4 regions of the Janthinobacterium sp. SUN120 genome follow, and region 1 is predicted to be linked to each of the others. Evidence: predicted binding sites of a transcription regulator. Region 1 holds the regulator's gene; each other region holds the start of a gene.
The links. Region 1 encodes FNR, which switches genes on or off when oxygen is low (the NO sensors DNR and NnrR bind a similar motif). Its sites were predicted from a motif close to TTGATNNNNATCAA; they were not measured.
Positions count from the first base shown of each region.

Region 2: O0879_RS04800 (XrtA system polysaccharide chain length determinant) is a predicted target of FNR. The motif match lies at 2,837-2,850, and genes of this name have one in related genera.
Region 3: O0879_RS24470 (universal stress protein) is a predicted target of FNR. The motif match lies at 3,361-3,374, and genes of this name have one in related genera.
Region 4: O0879_RS12250 (universal stress protein) is a predicted target of FNR. The motif match lies at 1,871-1,884, and genes of this name have one in related genera.

Region 1 is NZ_JAPUBW010000004.1:365,179-370,543, reverse strand. Features, by position in the region: gene ccoG (cytochrome c oxidase accessory protein CcoG) at 1-930, shown strand, start outside; gene O0879_RS22245 (FixH family protein) at 1,033-1,557, shown strand; gene fnr (fumarate/nitrate reduction transcriptional regulator Fnr) at 1,682-2,440, opposite strand; gene O0879_RS22235 (response regulator) at 2,690-5,365, shown strand, end outside.
Region 2 is NZ_JAPUBW010000001.1:1,067,480-1,072,844, forward strand. Features, by position in the region: gene O0879_RS04780 (hypothetical protein) at 1-401, shown strand, start outside; gene O0879_RS04785 (serine protease) at 398-1,162, shown strand; gene O0879_RS04790 (long-chain N-acyl amino acid synthase) at 1,167-1,913, opposite strand; gene O0879_RS04795 (XrtA/PEP-CTERM system exopolysaccharide export protein) at 2,114-2,737, opposite strand; gene O0879_RS04800 (XrtA system polysaccharide chain length determinant) at 2,981-4,510, shown strand; gene O0879_RS04805 (XrtA-associated tyrosine autokinase) at 4,527-5,365, shown strand, end outside; gene O0879_RS04810 (TIGR03016 family PEP-CTERM system-associated outer membrane protein) at 5,353-5,365, shown strand, end outside.
Region 3 is NZ_JAPUBW010000006.1:616-5,980, reverse strand. Features, by position in the region: gene O0879_RS24495 (phosphoglycolate phosphatase) at 1-166, opposite strand, end outside; gene rpe (ribulose-phosphate 3-epimerase) at 166-840, opposite strand; gene apaG (Co2+/Mg2+ efflux protein ApaG) at 1,005-1,379, shown strand; gene O0879_RS24480 (hypothetical protein) at 1,403-1,549, opposite strand; gene O0879_RS24475 (murein transglycosylase A) at 1,644-2,828, shown strand; gene O0879_RS24470 (universal stress protein) at 2,869-3,306, opposite strand; gene O0879_RS24465 (MFS transporter) at 3,444-4,763, opposite strand; gene O0879_RS24460 (enoyl-CoA hydratase) at 4,827-5,365, shown strand, end outside.
Region 4 is NZ_JAPUBW010000002.1:564,753-570,117, reverse strand. Features, by position in the region: gene O0879_RS12260 (helix-turn-helix domain-containing protein) at 1-182, opposite strand, end outside; gene O0879_RS12255 (response regulator transcription factor) at 523-1,167, opposite strand; gene O0879_RS12250 (universal stress protein) at 1,322-1,789, opposite strand; gene O0879_RS12245 (protein phosphatase CheZ) at 2,256-3,122, shown strand; gene O0879_RS12240 (chemotaxis protein CheA) at 3,122-5,011, shown strand; gene O0879_RS12235 (S41 family peptidase) at 5,200-5,365, opposite strand, start outside.

The sequences.
Region 1 (5,365 bases):
GCCATCGCCCTGTGGACGGGCTTTACCTTTGTCGGCTACTTCACGCCGATCAAGGAACTGGCGCAGTCGGTGACCACGCTCAATTTCGGTCCCTGGGAATGGTTCTGGGTCTTGTTCTACAGCCTGGCAACCTACGGCAACGCGGGCTGGCTGCGCGAGCAAGTGTGCAAATACATGTGCCCCTACGCGCGCTTCCAGAGCGCCATGTTCGACCAGGATACCCTGATCATCACCTACGATGCCAAGCGCGGCGAACCACGTGGCGCCATGAGCAAGAAGGCCGGCAACAACGACAAGCTGGGCGATTGCATCGACTGTACCCTGTGCGTGCAGGTGTGTCCGACCGGCATCGATATCCGTAACGGCCTGCAGTATGAATGCATCGGTTGCGCCGCTTGCGTCGATGCCTGCAACAGCGTGATGGACAAGGTCGACCGGCCACGGGGACTGGTACGCTACAGTACCGACCATGCGATGGAAAACAACTTCAATTCGAAGCAGATACGCCAGCGCGCCATGCGCCCGCGCGTCTTGATCTACACTTCCATCCTGGCCCTGATCATCATCGCCGTGTGTACTTCGCTGGCCCTGCGCACGCCCCTGAAAATGGACGTGATCCGCGACCGCGGTTCCATGGGACGCGAAGTGGAAGACGGCATGATCGAAAACGTCTACCGCCTGCAGATCATGAACACGTCGGAGCAAAGCCAGCATTTCAAAATCAGCGCTTCCGGCTTGCCGGGCCTGACCTTGCTGACGCGCGAAGAAGTGACCTTGCAGCCGACGGAAACGCTGGGTTGGCCGATCCGCCTGCGCGTGCCGCACGGCGTGGGAGAGAAGGGCTCGAACAAGATTGCGATCGAATTGCAATCGCTGGACGACCCATCGCTGCATGTGCGTGAAAGCGCGGTATTCATCGTGCCACGTTAACAAGGAAAGGCGGACGGGGACCGGGTGCCCTCGCCGCCGCCACGAAGTTGCAGGAAGGCCGGTCCCCATGCGGGGACTGGCTGATTACACAGGAGAAACACCATGTCCGACAGTCTGAAACTGCAAGCACCCGTTGCACCGTGGTACAAGCATCGCTGGCCATGGCTGCTGATGATCGGCCCCGGCCTGTCCGTGGTCGTCGGCAGCTTCATGGGCTATATCGCGTTTACGCAGCCCGATGCGCTGGTGGTGGGCGATTATTACAAGCAGGGCAAGGCGATCAACCAGGATTTGAAGCGCGACACGATCGCCAGCGACCTGGCGATGGATACGCGCCTGTCGTATGACGTGGCGCAAGCGCGCCTGACCGGTTCCGTGCACAGCTTCGGCAAGGCCTATCAGGCGCCTTTGCAGCTGCACCTGGCGCATGCGACCCTGCCGGAAAAGGATATCAAGGTGCTGGTGCAACCCGATGCGGCCGGCAATTTTTCCGTGGCGCTGCCGATGCTCGAGCGCAGCCGCTGGCAAGTGCTGGTGGAAAACGACAAACGCGAGTGGCGCCTGTCCGGCATCTGGACCTGGCCCCTGCAGCGCAGCATCGCGCTGCATGCGGATGAAGAGCTATAACGTACAGCGCTGGGAAAACCGTAGCGAGCGGCAGTGATTTGTGGTTGAGAAGCGCAGCTGTGCTATAGCACAGCGAGCATCGCAGGCCGCAAAGCGCGACGCGCAGCAGGTTTTGACGGTGCTGTTATTTGCAGGTGTCCGTGCCGGCCGTAATCGCCTTCAGTTTCGCCGGCTGCAGGATTTCAATTTCCCGGTTCGAGACGCGCAGCCAGCCTTCCTTCTTGAACTTCGACAGCAGGCGGCTGACGCTCTCGATGGTCAGGCCCAGGTAGTTGCCGATTTCCTCGCGCGACATGCGCAGCTGGAAATTGCTGCCCGAATAGCCGCGCGCTTCATAGCGCGACGCCAGGTTGACGATGAAGGCGGCAAAGCGCTGCGTCGCCTGCATATTGCCCAGCAACAGCATGACGCTTTGCTCGCGCGTGATTTCCTGGCTCATCATGCGGTGGAAATGGCGCAGCAGGGTCGGCATATTGCCCAGCAATTGTTCCAGGCTGGAAAACGGGATTTCACACACTTCGCTGTCTTCCAGCGCCACCGCATTACAGTGGTGGCGGTCGGCGCTGATGGCGTCCATGCCCAGCAGTTCGCCCGCCATCTGGAAGCCCGTCACCTGCTCTTCGCCGCCCGGATTGATCTGGTACGTCTTGAAATGCCCCAGGCGGATCGCATACAGGTTCTGGAACGAGTCGCCGATACGGAACAGCGAGGCGCCGCGCACAATCTTGCGGCGGCGGCCGATGATCTGGTCCAGCCTGTCCATGTCGCCCACATCGAGGCCCATCGGCAGGCACAATTGATGCATGCTGCAGGTCGAGCATCGCGCACGCAACGCCTCCACGTTCACGGTGGGCAAGGTTGGAGTGAGTAGCGCTTCAGTCATGTCGGTACCTTTTAGAAAATGCAACAACAAGTTTACTGCATACAGCCGCATACAGGGTTGCCGTATACCAATTTCACCGTAAATTCGGCGAATAAACGACGTCCAGCCTTTAATTATATGGCAACATCGTCAAAAGCCCGTACGGGGCGGGCAATTTGCGCGGCGGCGCTTGCCAAGCTGGGGCATTGATAGGAAAATTCCTGACAGCATTATCTGCCGCCTGTGCCGCCCGGTACTGAAAAGGAAATCATGAAGCCTCTCGGCATTAAAGCAAAAGTCGCGCTGGCCACCAGCCTGACCTCGATCGCCATGATCGCGCTGGTCACCATGATCCAGGTGCAGCACATGCGCGACGACTTCACCCGAGTACTGCTGAGCCAGCAATCGTCCCTGATCACCCGCACCGCTGCCGAGCTCGACGACAAGCTGGGCATGCTGCTGCAGATCGTCACCCTGACGGCCCGACAGCAGCCGCCGGAATTGATCGCCCGGCCCGCCCAATTGCGCGAATACTATTCGCGCCGCTCGATGCTGGTGCTGTTCGATGACGTGCTGGTGCTCGACGCGCATGGCGCCGTCGTGGCCGACATGCCGGAAGTGGCGGGGCGCGCCGGCATCAACGTCGCCGAGCGCGAGTATTTCCAGACCGTCCTGCGCACGCGCCAGCCCATGATCACCGAACCGATGCTGGGCAAGTCGAGCGGCATGCCCATCGTGCAGATGGTGGCGCCCGTGCTGGCCGCCGATGGCCAGGTGGCCGGCGTAGTGATCGGCGTGCTGCGCCTGTACAAGGACAATCTGCTGGGGCGCCTGCGCTCGGAAAAGATCGGCAAGAACGGCTATTACTTCATTCTCACGCGCGGCGCCGTGCCGCGCTACGTGCTGCACCCCGATACCAGCCGCTTGCTGCAACCGCGCAAGCCGAACGCCAACCTGACGACGACCCAGTTGCTGAAGGAAGATGGCGAAGGCAGCATGGTCAGCACCAACAGCCGCGGCATCACGGCCGTCAACAGCTTCAAGCGCCTGAAATCCGTGAACTGGCTGCTGGCCGCCTCGCTCCCCGTCGAGGATGCCTTCGAACCGTTCGATGGCGTGCTGTACCGATTGGTGCTGTGGAGCATCCTCGCCTCGCTGCTGGCCGCCTTTGTTCTGGGCTGGGTCACCGTGCGCCTGCTGTCGCCGCTGGTGCGCCTGCGCGACACCCTGCAAGCCCTGCGCACCAGCGGCAGCCGCTTCACGCCCGTGCCGGTGCAGCAGCGCGACGAGATCGGCGAACTGACGGAAGCGTTCAACGGCCTGATGAGCGAACGCGACCGCCTGCAGCAGGAACTCGAATCGCGCGCGGCGGAGCTGGAACAGGAACGCGACCGGGCCGAGGCGGCCAACCGCGCGAAGAGCGATTTCGTGGCCAACATGAGCCATGAAATCCGCACGCCCCTCAATGCCGTACTGGGCATGGTGTATTTGCTGGGCAATACCAGGCTCGACACGGAACAACGCAAGTATCTGACCATGGTCAGAGTGGCGGGCCAGTCGCTGCTGGGCATCCTCAATGACGTGCTCGACTATTCGAAGATCGAGGCGCGGCGCATGGAGTTGTCGCCCGTCGAATTCGACCTCGATGAAGTCATGAATACCCTGGCCACGACGATGACGATGAATGCGGGCGAAAAGGAGCTGGAACTGGCCATCGCCGTCGAGCCCGACGTGCCGCGGCGCCTCGTGGGCGACGCCCAGCGCCTGCAGCAAATCCTCGTCAACCTGGCCGGCAACGCCATCAAGTTCACGGAGAGCGGCGAAGTGGTGGTGGCCGTCAGCCTGGCCGAGAACGAAAACGGCCGCGCCTGGCTGCGCTTCGAAGTGCGCGACACGGGCATCGGCATGACGGAACTGCAGCAACAGCAGCTGTTTGCCGCATTTTCCCAGGGCGACCAGAGCATCACGCGGCGCTTCGGCGGCACGGGCCTGGGCCTGGCCATCAGCAAGCAGCTGATCCACATGATGGGCGGCGACATCGCCGTCGCCAGCAGCGAAGGCAAGGGCAGCCGCTTCTGGTTCAGCGTGCCCTTCGAAATGCTGGCGCAGCCGGCCGAAACGCGGCGCACGCCGGCGCTGGGCCAGCTGCGCCTGCTGGTGGCCGACGACAACCGCACCACGCGCGAACTGATCGTCAAGCTGATCGAGGCGTGGGGCTGGCTGGCCGACGAAGTGGACTCCGGCTTTGCCGCCATCGAGCTGTACCGCGAACGCCTGGCGCAGCAGCAACCGTACGACGTGGTGCTGGCCGACTGGCACATGCCCGTCATGGACGGTCTGGCCACGGCCAAGGCCATCCGCCAGGCGGCCAGCGGCCAGCGCCAGCCCATCGTGGTGATGGTCAACGCCTTCGCCCGCAACCACCTGGAAGAAATCTCCAGCGCGGCCGAGGCCGACGTCGTGCTGATGAAGCCGATCACGGGATCGAGCCTGTTCGACGCCCTGCACCAGGCGCTGATCGCCAAGGACGACGGCGGCGAGCAACGCATGCTGCACCAGCCGCTGGGCACGGAACTGGCCGGCGTGCATTTCCTGCTGGTGGAAGACAATCATTTGAACCAGGCCGTGGCGCGCGGCATCCTCGAACACATGGGCGCCACCCTGGACGTGGTGGGCGACGGCTTGCAAGCCGTGGAACGGCTGCGCACGGAAGCGCTGCGCTACGACATCGTGCTGATGGACATGCAGATGCCCGTCATGGACGGTTTCAGCGCCACCCACATCATCCGCACGGAACTGCGCTTGCACCTGCCCGTGATCGCCATGACGGCCGGCGTGCTGGCGTCCGAGCGCGAGCGCTGCATGACGGCCGGCATCAGCGATTTCATCGCCAAGCCCGTGGTGGTGGAAGAGATGATGGAAGTCATCCTGCGCCACCTGCCCAAG
Region 2 (5,365 bases), on a different contig from region 1:
ACCTGAGCCTGCGCGCGCCCGGCGGCGAGGAACTGATCGCCAACGGCCGCTTTACGCAGACCAACAATTACTGGTTTTTCAGCAGCGACCACCATCACTTGCCGTGGCATATCAAGAGCATGGCGCTGCACCTGCTGGTGGAAACGGGCTGGTGCGGCGCACTGACCATGCTGGCCCTGCTGGCCGTGGCCGGCCTGCGCCTGCTGCGCCGCGCCGCGCGGGGCGAACCGGGCGCGCTGGCCTGCGCCGCCGCCCTGCTGGGTTTTCTCGTCGTCGGCCTGTTCGACAGCCTGCTCGACGTGCCGCGCCTCGCCCTGCTGTGCCATCTGATGCTGCTCTGCGCGCTGCTGCAGCCCGCGCCCTCCCCGCCACCTCCCCACCTTGAAAGCGCGCCGCCATGACTACCCTGTTTTCCGCCCTCCTATTCTGCCTGGCCCTGGCCAGCGCGCCGTGCCGCGCCGATGCGCCGCTGGCGCAAACCATCGCGCGCATCAAACCGTCCATCGTCGGCGTGGGCAGCCTGCAAAAGACGCGCACGCCGCCGATGAATTTCATCGGCACGGGTTTCGTGACGGGCGACGGCTTGAGCGTGCTGACCTGCGCCCACGTGATCCAGAAACTGCTCGACGCCAATCCGAATGAAGTCATCGGCATCCTCACGGGCCAGGGCGAGGCGGCGCAATTTCGCCCCGCCAGGGTCCAGGCGGTGGACACGGAACACGACCTGGCCTTGCTGCGCCTGGCGGGCGCGCCCCTGCCCGCCCTGGCGCTGGGCGACGCGGCCACGGTGCGCGAAGGCCAGGCCATGGCGTTTACGGGGTTTCCGCTGGGCACCTTGCTCGGGCTGCACCACGTGACGCACCGCGCCACCGTGTCATCGCTGACGCCGGTGGTCATGCCCAGCGAAAACGCGCAGCGCCTCGACATCCGGCGCCTGGCGCAGCTGCAAAAGGCGCCGTACACCGTGTTCCAGCTGGACGCGACGGCGTATCCGGGCAGCAGCGGCAGCCCCCTGTTCGATCCCGAGACCGGTCTCGTCTACGGCATCGTCAACATGGTGTACGTCAAGGGCCTCAAGGAAGCGGCCATCAGCGCCCCGAGCGGCATCACCTACGCGATTCCGGGCAGCTACATGCAGACGCTCTTGCTGAAAAACAAATGAGTAATCAATTGCGCCCCTGCCTCAGCCGGTCAGTAATGCCAGGCTCATCCCATGTCGGAAAAAAAAAGGGGTAAAACGACCGTTCACCCCCATGCTGTTCCATCAGGCCACCGTACTTACGGATCTGGGCCCCCATGTAATCGAGGTCCAGCCGTAGCAGCACGGCCGGCGCCCCCACGCGCGTGCACTCGCGCTCGCCGCCGAAGTCCTGGAATCCCAGCATGCGCTTGTAAAACACCACGTGGCGCGGGTTGACTTCGATCACGTAATCCGTAAAGCCGTGAATATTGTGGGCATAGATATAAGAGATATGAATCAGCGCCGCGAACACGCGCTTGCTCACCCCCTTGTCGATGGCCAGGCGCGACGGTTCGCACAGGCGCCGGCCTTCCTCGCGCAGGATGTCGAGCTTGTCGCGGAAGTTTTCATCGGCCGGCAAGCCGGTCTCGTCATTGTCGAGGCACAGGGTCATGGTGCCGACGGTGGTGCCGGCCGTTTCCGCAAACAGCGTGATTTTATTCAGGGCATGCGCGATGCCGGGATCGACGGCATAACCGCGCCAGCCGTACATCTTGCGGATCAGCAAACTGGCCGCCTCGCGCCGGCCGCGCGAATTGGCCATGCGGATATGAAAGCGCTGCAGGTCGAGCTCATGCTCCATGGCAGGGTCGATCTGCCCCTCGCCCACCACCAGGTCATTGAAAGTACCGGGCGTATCGAAGGAAATAATGGGTTCATCTTCAAAGCTCATCTTGTCCTCACGTTCATCGGCCGCCGTCGAGACGGACTGAAGCCAATGCCTTGTGACAAGATAAAAACTGGAGAAGTTCCCGCGCCTGGCAAAAAAAACAGAAGAAATATGCTATTTAATAGCAAAATTGCATGCTGAAATTTGCCTGCAAGTACAAAATGACAAATATATGTGCTGTTTTGATATTGCCGAGTCCGCTATTAAAAGAAGCTCTCCGGTATCAGCAGCACGTCGCCAGGGCGCATCATGACGTTGGCGGAAATATCGCCACGCTTCAAGAGGTCGTCGAGGCGCACGCCCAGCTGCTGCTGGTTGCCTTCGCGCATGCGGATGATGCTGGCCTTGTTGCCGGCCGCAAAATCGGTGATGCCGCCCACGGCGATGAGCACGTCCATCAGCGACATGCCCAGCCGGTACGGCAGCGCCTGCGGCTTGGCCGCTTCGCCGATGACGCGGATCTGCTCGCCATACGGGCCCGAGAAATTGGTGACGATGACCGTCACCACGGGCTGCTGGATGAACTTGCCCAACGCTTGCTCGATGTCGCGCGCCAGCTGGGTCGACGTCTTGCCGCTGGCGGGCAAATCCTCGACCAGCGGCGTGGTGATCTTGCCGTCCGGCCGCACGGCCACCGTCAGCGACACTTCCGGATTGCGCCAGACGATGATGTTGACGGAGTCTCCCGGTCCGATCAGGTAGTCGTGCATGGGCGCGCTGTCGTCGGAGGGCGCCAGCGGATGGGACGTGCGGCAGGCGCCCAGCAAGCCGGCGGCCAAGCCCAGGCCCAGCGTGTTGCAGACAAATGCACGGCGAAACGGATTCATGCGGAGCCTCTTCGAGTCGATGGCGCGTCCATGGCCGGCCGCGCAGAACCAGCCTGGGCCGCGAACTTCCTATGATTATTAAAACCCGGCAAGTCAACCTTGAGGCGTATCAAGAAGCAATCATCTTGGGAAATTTTGCCTCCCAGCCGCCCTATACTTTGCTTACTCAACAGGCAAGCATTTCTTGCAAGACGCCGTCGCCAGCCCATCGACCGTGCAGCACCGTCACCTGAAGGAAGCGACATGGAAGAATTGATACAGCAATTGCTTTCCAGCCTGAAAGGCATCTGGAAGTACCGCTGGCATGCGGTGCTGGTGGCGTGGCTGGTGGCCATCGTCGGCTTCATCAAGGTGATCACCCTGCCCGACGACTTCCAGACGTCGGCGCGCGTATTTGTCGATACGCAAACCATCCTCAAGCCGCTGATGGCCGGCATGACCAGCGTGCCGAACACGGAACAGCAGGTGGCCATCATGAGCCGCACCCTGCTCAGCCGCCCGAACGTGGAGCGCGTCATGCGCATGGTCGACCTCGACCTCGATTCGAAGACCGTGCGCGAACACGAGGCCCAGCTCGACGACCTGATGAGCCGCATCAAGATCACGGGCACCAACGCGTATGACATCTACACGATCAGCTACAGCGGGCGCGACCCGAAGCTGGTGCGTGACGTGGTGCAAAGCCTGCTCACCATCTTTGTCGAAGGCAGTTTCCAGGGGAAAAAGGGCGATTCGCAAAAGGCGGTGCAATTCATCGATGAGCAGATCAAGAATTACGAGGACAAGCTGAGCGCGGCGGAAAACCTCGTGAAGGAATTCAAGATCCGCAACAATCTGCTGCTGCCGCGCCAGGGCATCGACTATGGCAGCCAGCTGCTGATGTCGTCCGATAGCCTGAACAATGCCAAACTGGAACTGGTCGAGGCGGAACAGGCCCGCAAGGCCATCCAGAGCCAGATCGAAGGCGACGAGCCCGTGCTCGACCTGGAACCGAACGCATCGGCCATCGCGAATCCCGAACTCGACGAGCGCATCGCCACGCTCAACAAGAACCTCGACAGCCTGCGCATGCAATTTACGGAACTGCACCCCGACATCATTTCCTCGAAGCGCCTCATTGCCCAGCTGGAAGAACGCAAGATCGAGGAAAGCAAGCTGAAGACGGCGGCCGGCGACCCGGGCAAGAACTACAGCCCCATGCTGCAGCAGCTGAAGGTGGCGCTGACGGATGCGGACGCCAAGGTGGCCGCCATCCGCGCCCGCGTGCAGGAATACAACGCGCGCAATGAACGCCTGCTGGCGCAGAGCAATGCCGTGCCCGAGGTGGAGTCGCAGCTGGCGCAGCTGAACCGCGATTACATCATCAACAAGGAAAACTATGAAAAGCTGATCGGCCGGCGCGAAGCGGCCAAGCTGTCGGGCGAACTCAGCTCCACCACGGAAATGATGGCCTTCAAGATCATCGACCCGCCCACGGTGCAATATGCGCCCGTCGGCCCGAACCGCCCGCTGCTGTTCAGCGCGGCGCTGGGCGCGGCCCTGGTGGCCGGCGTCGCCACGGCCTTGCTCATCAGCCAGGTGCGTCCCACCTTCCTCAGCCCCGCCGAACTGCGCGACGCGACGGGCTTGAACGTGCTGGGCACGGTATCGATGAACTGGACGGCGCTGCAGCAAGTGCGCCGCCGCCGCGCACGCTATGGCTTTGGCGCCTGCCTGGGCAGCCTGTTCGTGCTGTACGGCGGGGTCATGACGGCCGCGCTGCTGAAATTCTAGATCCCGGGGAGCGACGATGAGCAGCAAGGACAGCGGCAAGCAGGAACCCACCATCCTGGGCGTGGCCGAGGCCGGCGTGCCGTACGGCGTGGAGGGCGCGGCGGGCCCGGATGGCGCGGACGCGGCCCGGTCGCCCCAGTACCGCCCCCTGAACCTGGCCCGGCTGGCGGAGCAAGGCATGCTCACGCAGGAAGGCGGACGCAGCTCGGTGGCCGAGGATTTCCGCATCATCAAGCGCCCGCTGCTGCGCCAGGCGCGCGCCAGCGGCACCGAGGCCATCCGCCACGGCAACCTGATCGTCGTCACCAGCGCCATGCCCGGCGAAGGCAAGACCTACTGCGCCGTCAACCTGGCCATGAGCATCGCCATGGAAATGGATATCACGGTGCTGCTGGTCGATGCCGACGTGGCGCGCCCGTCCGTGCTGAAAGTGCTGGGCCTGCCGCCGGAGCCGGGGCTGATGGACGTGCTGCTCGACCCGCAACTGGCCATGGGCGACGTGATCCTGAAAACCAATGTGGCCAACCTGAGCATCCTGCCCGCCGGGCGCAGCAACAAGCATGCGACGGAATTGCTGGCCAGCCGCGCCATGAGCCGCCTGCTGGCGGAAATTGCCAGCCGCTACAGCGACCGCGTCGTCATCTTCGATTCGCCGCCCCTCTTGATCACCAGCGAGGCGCACGCGCTGGTCGGGCAAATGGGGCAAGTGGTGATGGTGGTCGAGGCGGAAACGACGACGCAGCACGCCGTCAAGGAAGCGCTGCGGCAGATCGAGTCGTGCGAACACATTCATTTGATCTACAACAAGACCAAATCGTTCCCCGGCAACGACTACTACGGCTATGGCTATTACGA
Region 3 (5,365 bases), on a different contig from region 1:
TCAACTTGATGGCGTCGGCGCTGATGGGTGCCAGGTCCAGTTCGGCGCGCATGCCATTGATGGCGACATGAAAATCGGGCACGGTGTCGAGCATCGTGCCATCGAGGTCGATGATGGCGGCGCGCACGCCAGCCAGTACGTGGTCTTTCACCGTGCCCGCCTGCATCAGTTGCCCACCGTTTTGGCCAGTTCGGCGCGCATGGCGTCGATGACGGCCTTGTAGTCCGGCTTGCCGAAGATGGCCGAGCCGGCGACAAAGGTGTCGGCGCCGGCGGCGGCGGCAGCGGCGATGTTGTCGATCTTGATGCCGCCATCGACTTCCAGCATGATGTCACGGCCCGATTCGTCGATCATGCGGCGCGCTTCGGCGATTTTCTTCAGCGCTTGCGGAATGAAGGACTGGCCGCCGAAGCCCGGGTTGACGGACATGATCAGGATGATGTCGATCTTGTCCATCACGTGTTCCAGGTAATGCAGCGGCGTGCCCGGGTTGAAAACCAGGCCCGATTTGCAGCCATTGTCGCGGATCAACTGCAAGGAACGATCGACGTGATCCGACGCTTCCGGATGAAAGGTGATGATGTTCGCGCCAGCCTTGGCGAAATCCGGGATAATGCGATCGACAGGCTTGACCATCAGATGCACATCGATGGGTACTTGCACGTGCGGGCGAATCGCTTCGCACACCAGCGGGCCGATGGTCAGGTTCGGCACGTAATGGTTATCCATCACGTCGAAGTGGATGATGTCGGCGCCGGCGGTAACGACGTTGCGCACTTCCTCGCCCAGGCGGGCAAAGTCGGCGGACAGGATGCTGGGAGCGATACGGAATGTTGTCATGGTGAAGTAGCCAAAGGATAGAAAATGCGATTTGCGCTATTTTACGCCTGACGCCGTTACCATGCCTCATGAAGTACGGTGAAACACAGAATACGCATCGCGCAATGGCCAATGCGTCGCGCGCGACACACAATATGACTGGCAATGTCTGAAGAGGAATGACGATGGCGACTTATGAATTTACGGTAACGGTCAAAACGCAATATCTGCCCGATCAATCGGCACCGGACCAGGGGCGGCACGTGTTCAGCTACACGATCCGCGTCGTCAACACGGGCACGGCTGGCGCGCAACTGATTTCGCGCCACTGGGTCATCACGGATGCGAACAACAAGGTGGAAGAAGTGCGCGGCCTGGGCGCCGTCGGTCACCAGCCGTTGTTGCAGCCGGGCGAGCAGTTCGAATACACGAGCGGCACCATGCTGGGCACGCCGCAAGGATCGATGCACGGCGAATACTTCTGCGTGGCCGAAGACGGCCATCAGTTCGAAGCGCCGATTCCCGAGTTCGTGCTGTCGGTGCCGCGTACCCTGCATTAAGGAAACGCCGGGGGCTTGCCCCCTTATTTCAGTTTTTCGGTGGCGTCCTGTTCTTCACTGAGCTGCTTGCGTGCCGGCGGTGCGGGCTTTTTGCCCGAATACATTGTCCACCAGACTATAAATGCCAGCAAGAAGAACGCCACCAGCGCCTCTATCATCAAGATCCACATACGCATCCCTATGTTATTTACCCGCAGCCCATTTACCAGCCGTCTGTTTACACGCGGTAGTCTACCTGTTTCAATCGGCGCCGTCGCGCTTGTCTTGTCCGCCTGCACCACGCCGCCCGTCGCGCCGCCCGCGGCTTCCAGCGGCAAGGCGCCCGCCATTGCGCCGACCGTCGTCAAGCCTGTGCCTGCCAAGCCGGCCGATGCCAAGGATGCCACGGATGTGGCGGCGCCCACGTTCGTGCCCGCCAAGTTTGCCGCCTTGCCAGGCTGGGCCCGCGACGACATGCGCGCCGCCTGGCCCGCCTTCATGGCTTCGTGCGGCGTGCTGGTGAAACGGCCGGACTGGAAGGAATCGTGCACGATTGCGCGCCAGGTCAATGCCGACAGCGACAAGGCCATCCGCCTGTTTTTCGAGACCTTCTTTGTGCCAAATCAAGTCGTCACCGCCGATGGCGCCAATACTGGACTGGTGACCGGTTATTACGAGCCATTGCTGCACGGCGCGCGCAAGCGCGGTGGCCCATACCAGACACCGCTGTACAAGGTGCCTGACGATCTGGTCTCGGTGGACTTGTCCGGCGTGTATCCGGAACTGAAAAACATGCGCTTGCGGGGCAAGCTGGTCGGCAAGAAGGTGATACCGTACGCAACCCGCGCCGACATCGAGCGCGCCACGTCCGTCACGGGCAAGGAATTGCTGTGGGTGGATGACGAAGTCGAGGCGTTCTTCCTGCAAGTGCAGGGTTCCGGGCGCGTGCAGCTGACCGATACGCAGGAAACCGTGCGCGTGGCGTATGCGGATCAAAACGGCCATCCGTACAAATCGATCGGCCGCTACCTGGTCGACAAGGGCGAGCTGACCCTAAGCCAGGCGTCCGCGCAAGGCATCAAGGCGTGGATCGCGGGCCATCCCACGCGCAAGGATGAATTGTTCAACGCCAACCCGAGCTATGTCTTCTTCAAGGAAGAGCGCTTGCCCGATCCGAAAGTGGGGCCGAAGGGCGCGTTGGGCGTGCCGCTGACGCCGCAGCGCTCGGTGGCCATCGATTCGCGTTTCCTGCCGCTGGGTGCGCCCGTATTCTTGTCCACCACGCAAGCCAATAGCGAGATTCCCATGCAGCGCCTGGTGATGGCGCAGGATACGGGCGGTGCCATTCGCGGGCCGATCCGGGTCGATTATTTCTTTGGCTTTGGCGCGGAAGCGGCCGAGAATGCGGGCCGCATGAAGCAGAGCGGCGCCGTGTGGGTGTTGTTGCCGAAGCAGGCACCGGCGCGCTGAGTTTCTCGCGGCGCCGGGCGGGGATTGCGCTAGCGCAAGGTTAGCGCAGGACCATGACGGGTAAATGGGTGTGGGCCAGCACTTTTTGCGTTTCGCTGCCCACGAACAACTTGTTCAAGCCCTTGCGGCCATGCGAGGCCATCAGGATGATGTCGCAATGGTAGGTTTGCGCCGCATTGACGATTTCATCGTGCGGGCTCGGCGATACGGCCACCACGCCTTCGAAAGGCACGCCGGCGTCACGCGCCGCTGCGCCGATCTTGTCGATGGCGCGTTGTGACGCTTCCTGCATCTGCTGTTCATACAGACTTGCGTCGAGCACGATGCCGCCGTCGGCCATCGGCGAGAACGGGAAGGGCTGCACCACGCTGATGGCGACCAGCTTGGCTTTGTTCAGCTGGGCGAAGGCGAGGGCGGTCTCGGCGGCTTTGTCGGACAACGGCGAGCCGTCGGTGGGAAATAAGATGGTGTTAAACATGGCGTGCTCCTCAAGTGATGTAAGACAGCTTATGGATTTACATCAATTAAAACCTTGATATAAATCAAACCTCGCAGGCTTTGGCGCGAATAGTGTCGCCAAGGCAATCTTTTAGCAGTGTATGCCCGTTCATCGCTTCAGGTGCGCACGCTACGCAGCGGCGTGCCCCACACCATGGCCACCGTCAACAGGATGCTGCCGGCCGCGATACAGGCCAGGCCATTGCGCACGCCAAAGTGTTCCGCGATCCAGCCGGCGGCCAGCGCGCCCAGCGGCGCCGTCGCCACCGTCAGGAAGCGCATGGTCGACGTCATGCGGCCCAGCATGGGGTCGGGCGTCACCTTCTGGCGCAGGCCCAGGTAGGGAATAAAGAACAGCATCACGCCGCAATCGAAAAAGAACATCAATATGGCATACGCCACGGCGCTGGCGGCCGCGCTGCCGAACAGTGCTGCCGGAATCGTCGGCGTCAGGGCAAAGCACACGGAGGTGGATGCCAGGCCGATCAGGATGGTGCGGCCGGCGCCGTAGCGCTTTGTCAATGGCTTGACGATGAAGGCGCTGAGTAGCACGCCGGCGCCGCCCAGCATCTGCGTCATGCCCAGCACGCCAGGACTCATGCCCAGATCGCGCGTGGCGAACAGCACCGTCAAGGCCATGCTGGCGTAAAACAGGAAGTGCCAGATGCCGGCGCCCCAGGCCAGCGCGCGCAGCAGCGGCTCGCGCCACACGAACAACAAGCCGTCGGCGATGTCGCGCAAAGCGTGCTTGTCGGATGGCGCCGGGCGTGGGTCGCGCACGCTCATGGCACGCAAATTGAAGACGGAAATCAGATAACCGCACGCCGTGCACAGGATGGCGACGGGCGCGGACAAGACCTGCACCAGCACGCCGGCCAGGCCGGGACCGATCAGGCGCGAAGCCGATTCGGTGGCGGCAAATTTCGACTGCGCATCGATCAAGCCATCGCGGCCCACTAGGAAAGTCAGAAACACCTGCTCGGCGCCGCCGCCCACGACGAAGCCCGTGCCGATGATGAACCCTACTATATATAACCACGGCATCGACAGCACGCCGCACCAGTAAGCCACTGCCACGCTGGCCAGGGCCAGGCCGGACATGCTTTCGCTGAACAGCATGATCGGGTGCTTGCTGCGCCGGTCCAGCAGCACGCCGACGGGCAAACCGAACAGGGCGAACGGCAGCGCCTGCAAGGCAACCAGCACGCCCATCTGTTCCGGCGTCGCATGCAGTAACAGCACCGCGCACAGGGGCAGGGCCAGTGAGGTGATCTGGGCGCCGAAGCAATTGAGGCCGTTGCTGAACCACAGGCGGCGGAAATCGACGCTGGCGGCGCTGCCGTCGCCGCGCAGGTAATGGGCGCAGTACTGGAAGAGGGAGGAGAAAATATCTTGCTCGATATGAAAATGATCAGGCTCACAATAATAGCAGCGCACCTGCCGCGCCGCTGCCGTTAGCCGCTACAATCGTTGTCACCGTGTTCATCCAGAGGAGACTATATGCAATACGAAGACTTGATCATCGATATCCAGGACAAAGTGGCGGTCATCCGCCTGAATCGCCCGAAGGCCTTGAATGCCTTGAACGACAACATGATGAATGAGCTGGGCAACGCCTTGCTGAAATTCGATGCGGATGACAATATCGGTTGCATCGTGCTCACGGGCAGCGAAAAAGCGTTTGCCGCCGGCGCCGACATCGCCGCCATGGCCGATTACACCTACCCGGACACCTTTACCCAGGGCTACATCAGCCGCAACTGGGAACATATCTTGCGCGTGCGCAAACCTGTGGTGGGTGCGGTGGCCGGCTATGCGCTCGGTGGCGGTTGCGAACTGGCCATGATGTGCGATTTCCTGATCGCCGCCGACAGCGCCAAATTTGGCCAGCCGGAAATCAAGGTCGGCGTCACGCCGGGCGCGGGCGGCACGCAGCGTTTGCCGCGCGCCATCGGCAAGGCCAAGGCCATGGATCTGCTGTTGACGGCGCGCACCATCGACGCCACCGAGGCGGAGCGCATCGGCCTGGTGTCGCGCGT
Region 4 (5,365 bases), on a different contig from region 1:
ACGATGTACAGGGTGTCGAACGGCTGGCCGATCGTATGCACGCGCTGGCCCGTCTTGAATTGCACGTGCTGGAACAGCAGTTCGTCGGCGGCGATGGTGCAGGCGCTGGAGATATGCAGCAGGTCGCACACCTCCTTCAGGTTCGACCAGAGCCGGCCCTGGCGCTGGCGTCCCGCTTCCATCGGAGCGGAGGGGGCCAGCGATGGTGAGGCGGCGCGGGTGTCGGGCATTTGCGTGGACAGCATGTTCATCTCCTGGTGACAGGTAGTTCAGAGTTGAATGACGGGGTGCACGGGACGGCGGGCAGGCGTGGGCCGGCGGCGCGCGTTCGGGCAGGTAATGCTCAATTCGCTGAAGACTTGCTGTGTGATGAAATAACTTTCCAGCAACTTGATTACTGGTTTCAGTATGCCAACAAGCGTATGCAATTAATATCAGCAGTGGCTGAATATGGCAGTAGGAGCTGTGGTAGATGAAGTAGGATTGTTCCTACAGTCGACGCGCGGGCGCGCGCCGCCGTATTCAGGTCTTGAAGGGGGAGAGCAGGCGGTGCGCCACGGCATACTGCACCATTTCAGACAGCGAACTCATGCCCATCTTTTGCATGATGCGCGTCTTGTGCGTACTCACCGTCTTGACGCTCAGATGCAGGTTGTTGGCAATTTCCGTGATCGACTTGCCTGCCACCAGCAGGGAAAAGACTTCGAATTCGCGGTCCGACAACTGTTTATGCAGCAAGCTTTCATTCGGCATCATGATGTTGAGCACGAGCTGCTCCGCCACCTCGGCGCTGATGTAGGGACGTCCCGACGCCACCTTGTGGATGGCGCCCACGAGCTGGGTGCCCGCGCTTTCCTTGGTCAGATAGCCTTGCGCGCCGGCGCGGATGGCGCGCACCGCATATTGCTCTTCCTCGTGCATGGTGAGGATCAGGATGGACAGCTTGGGCGCCTCGCTGCGGATTTGCCGGATCAGGTCGACGCCGCTGCGGCCCGGCATCGACAGGTCGAGCAGCAACAGGTCGAAGCCGCCCTGGCGCACATGGTTGAGTACTTCAAAACCGTCGATGGCTTCACCCACGATGTCGATATCCGGCGCGCCGTCAAGGATGCGCTTCAATCCTTCACGCATGATGGTGTGGTCGTCGGCAATCACAATACGTATCATAGGCGGGCAATCTGGTGGCGTGTAATCTGCTCTGTCCGTCACAGGACAATCAAATGTTGAGAAACGAGAAACGTTGTCATTTTAACCGAAGCGGCCGCACTGTGCCTTTTCTTGCGATGTGCCGGTGCGGCGGCCCCCGTGGCCATGTGACCCCTTATTTTGTCGGGGGTTCCTTGATCAGCCTGTGTACCAGCACGGGCAATTTCGAGTGCGACAGCACCTTGTTGGTCACGCTGCCCAGCAGCAGCTGACCCCAGCCGCTGCGGCCATGCGAACCCATGAAAATCAGGTCGCATTGCTGCAATTGCGCCACTTCCACGATTTTCAGGGCGGGGCTGTCGGAAAAGGCCGTCAATCCCGTCGCTTGCAAGCCCCGCTTGGCAGCCGCGTCGAGCACGGGTTGCCAGTGGTCGGCGCCCGCCTTGCGCATGGCGACGCGGTATTCCTCTTCGCTGGGATAGCTCGGCGGAATGATTTCGATGTACACCGGGTACTGGTACTCGGGCGCCACGTACACGGCAAGGATGTCGGCGTGCATTTGTTCGGCAAAGGCAACGCCGGCACAGGCCGTCAAGTTGGAGACGGTGGAGCCGTCCGTGGCGATCAGAATTTTCTTATACATGGCAGGTCCTTTGGCAGTGACTCAGCGCGCGCAACGCCTCTTATTGTAGACGTCGCGGCAGCATTGTATTCATGTAAAGACTTGATAATTATCAATACTACTGCACCTTCAGTATAGACAACATTGGCAGAAAGATCGTGTTTAGCTGCGGCAGGGTCCGCCTGGCGCCGTTGCGCAGGCGCTTGAGAGCAGGATTTCTTGTGTCGCGCGTGGTCTTGCACGCACGCCAATGGTAGTATTTCAAAATACAACAGCAGGAACACTTATTTCCTGGCGGAAAAGCTCTTGCGGACCCGCTTTGCACCAGGAAGCGCGTTTTGAGATTTACCAACAGGGCGGCGCCCTGCTACACTCGCACCATCGCAGCGGTATTGCCTCAAATCATCTTAATCGAGAAATTGTGGGTATCAGTCTGTAAAACGCACAGTTCAGGCGGAATTTTGACAAATTATGGAGAAGCAGGGATATGACCAACGCCGCTGATGATTTCGATGCATTATTCGATGAAGTATCCGCGCAAAGCGCGGCCGCAGCCACGCCGGCGCCTGCCGCCGCGCCCGCTCCCGCCGTGATCGCGGATGACGATTTTGACGCGCTGTTCGACTCCGTGTCGGCCAGCGCCGCCGTACCGGCAGCCGCAGCGGCGCCGGTGGCTGCCGCGCCAGCCGCAGCGGAAGCGACCCCCGTGGCCGGCGCCGACGCGCCTGGCGAAGCGGCCGACCCGGTCGACCAGTCCGACAAGCCGATGTTCGAGCGCTTGGGCGGCATCGTGCGCCTGCTGCACGATTCGCTGCGCGAACTGGGCTACGACAAGGCGTTGACGGAAGCGTCGTCGCAGATCGTCGACGCCCAGGACCGCCTGGAATATGTCGCCACCCTGACGGAACAGGCCGCCAACAAGGTCTTGAACACGCTCGACGAAGGCATGCCGGCACAGGACGTGCTGTCAAAGAAAGCCAAGGACATGGACGGCCGCTGGACGGCGCTGTTCGACGGCAAGCTGAGCCTGGAAGAATTCAAGGCCCTGGCCGGCGATTCGCGCCAGTTCGCGCAAGCCGTTGCCGAAGCGACGGAAGCGGAAAAAGCCCGCTTGCTGGAAATCATGATGGCCCAGGACTTCCAAGACATCACGGGCCAGCTGATCAAAAAAGTGGTCAACATCACCAAGACGGTGGAAAACGAGCTGGCTCAGCTGCTGCGCGACAACGCGCCGGCCGAGGTGCGCGAAAAACTGGCGCAAAAGCCGGTGCCGCTGATGCAGGGCCCGTCCGTGCCGTCGGTGGCGCTGGACCAGGATAATGTAGACGACCTTCTTGCGGATTTGGGATTCTAATGGACGATATGCTCAAGGATTTCGTCGTTGAGGCGATGGATCTTGCGGTTAATGTTGAAGAGCACTTATTGCGCCTCGAGCGTGATCCTGACAACAAGGAAACACTGAATGCCGTGTTTCGTTCCTTCCACACCATCAAGGGTGGCGCCGGCTTCATGGGCCTGCCTGCGCTGGTGGCGGCCTGCCACCTGACGGAAAATCTGTTCGACGCCTTGCGCACGGGCGCCGCGCCCGTGACGCCGATCGCCATCGAGGCGGCGCTGCAAGCGTCCGGTTTCGTGGCCGACCAGCTGACGGAGCTGGCGAACGGCGCCGCGCCGGAAAGCTTGCCGGCCATGCCGGAAGAGCTGGAACACATCCTGACGAACGCCATCGAAGGCAAGGGCATGGACGCGCCTGCGCCTGCCGCCGCCGTGGTGGCGGAAGCGGCCGCGCCTGTTGCCGAGGTCGCTGAAGTGCTTGCAGCCGCGCCTGCCGCTGTCGCGGCCACTGCCAGCGCCGATGGCCTGGACTGGGAAGGCATGTATAACGCCGTCGTGCCCGAGGGCAGCCGCGTCGCTGCCGCACCGGTGTCCGCCGTCGCCGCAGCGCCTGCCGTCGTGGCCGCCGCGCCGGCCGCTGCCGCCGCTGCCAAACCGGCCGCCAAGGCCTGGGATGGCGCCGAACGCCGCGAAGAGCGTCCGGAAGTGCGCCATGCCGCGCCCGTCAAGGAAGACAGCATCCGCGTCGACGCCGTCAAGCTCGACGCATTGCTGGAAGTGGCCGGCGAATCCGTGCAGGCCGCCAACCAGGCTGCCGTGCTGCTCGAGCGTTTGCTGCAATTCAAATTCGAAGGCCAGGCCGCCACCTTGATGGCGACCCTGGCGGAAACCCTGGAACGCGCTTCGCGTTACTCGACGGAACTGCAGCGGGCCACCCTGGCCACGCGCATGCAGCCCGTCGGCCGCCTGTTCCAGAAATTCCCGCGCCTGGTGCGCGAACTGGCCAAGGATCTGGGCAAGGATGTCGAACTGACCATCGAAGGCGCGGAGACGGAAGTCGACCGCGTGGTGGTCGACAGCCTGTACGATCCGCTCGTGCACATGCTGCGCAACTCGCTCGACCATGGCGTCGAATCGCCGGAAGCGCGCCTGGCTGCCGGCAAGCCCGCCAAATCGTATATTTCACTGAAGGCATGGCAGGAAGCCAACAGTGTCATGATCGTGCTGCAGGATGACGGCAAGGGCATGGACCCGGCCTTCCTGCGCAGCAAGGCCCAGCAAAAGGGCTTGATCAGCGAAAACGCGCAGTTGAGCAACGATGAATGCTTCCAGCTGGTGTTCCTGCCGGGCTTCTCGACCAAGGAAGTCGCGTCCAGCGTTTCCGGGCGCGGCGTCGGCATGGACGTGGTGAAAACGGCCGTGGAGAAAAACCGCGGCGCCATCCACATCGAATCGGCGCTGGGCAAGGGCACGAAATTTGCCATCCGCCTGCCGATCGAGCTGTCGATCGTGCCGACCATGCTCGTGTCGACCTCGGGCGCCGCGCTGGCGCTGCCGATGGCCGTGGTGCAGCGCGTCGTCGAATTGCCGGAAACCTTCATGGAAGTGGGCGGCGCGCCCGTGCTGAAAGACCAGGGCCGTCCATTGCCCGTGCGGTCGCTGGCCGGCTCGCTGGGCTACGAATCGTGCAGCGAGCGCGTCGGCATTGTTGTCGCTGCGCCACAGCCGTACATTCTCGCCGTGGAAGCCGTCGATGGCACGGCCGACCTCGTGATCAAGCCGATGACGGCCATCACCGTGGAAGGCATCACGGGCACGGCCCGCTCGGCCGAAGGCGAGCTGGTGCTGGTCGTCGGCCTGTCGTTCCTGATGGACGGTTGCCGCAGCAGCGTGCGTCTGGCGGCCTGAGGATACCTGACCAAACCTGCTGCGCGTCGGTGTAGGCGGCCTGCGATGCTCACCGTACCAGAGTACGGTTGCGCTTCTTAGCCACCTCTCCCTTCCGCTCGCGACGGTTTTGTCAGGCGTCGTAAGTATTGCTTTACTCATAAAAAAGCCCGCTATGTGTAGCGGGCTTTTTTATGGCGCCAGCGGCGTCAAATGTTGTCCGGGCGCAAAGTTCCGCCTTCCAGCCAGCGCTGCACGCGCACGATTTCCTGGGCGCGGCCCGCCTCGTCCTTCGGCGGCGGCAAATAGATGTCGGGCATGATGCCGCCCAGGTCCACCTGCAGCTGCGGCAAGCGGGCAGAGCGGGAGGTAGCG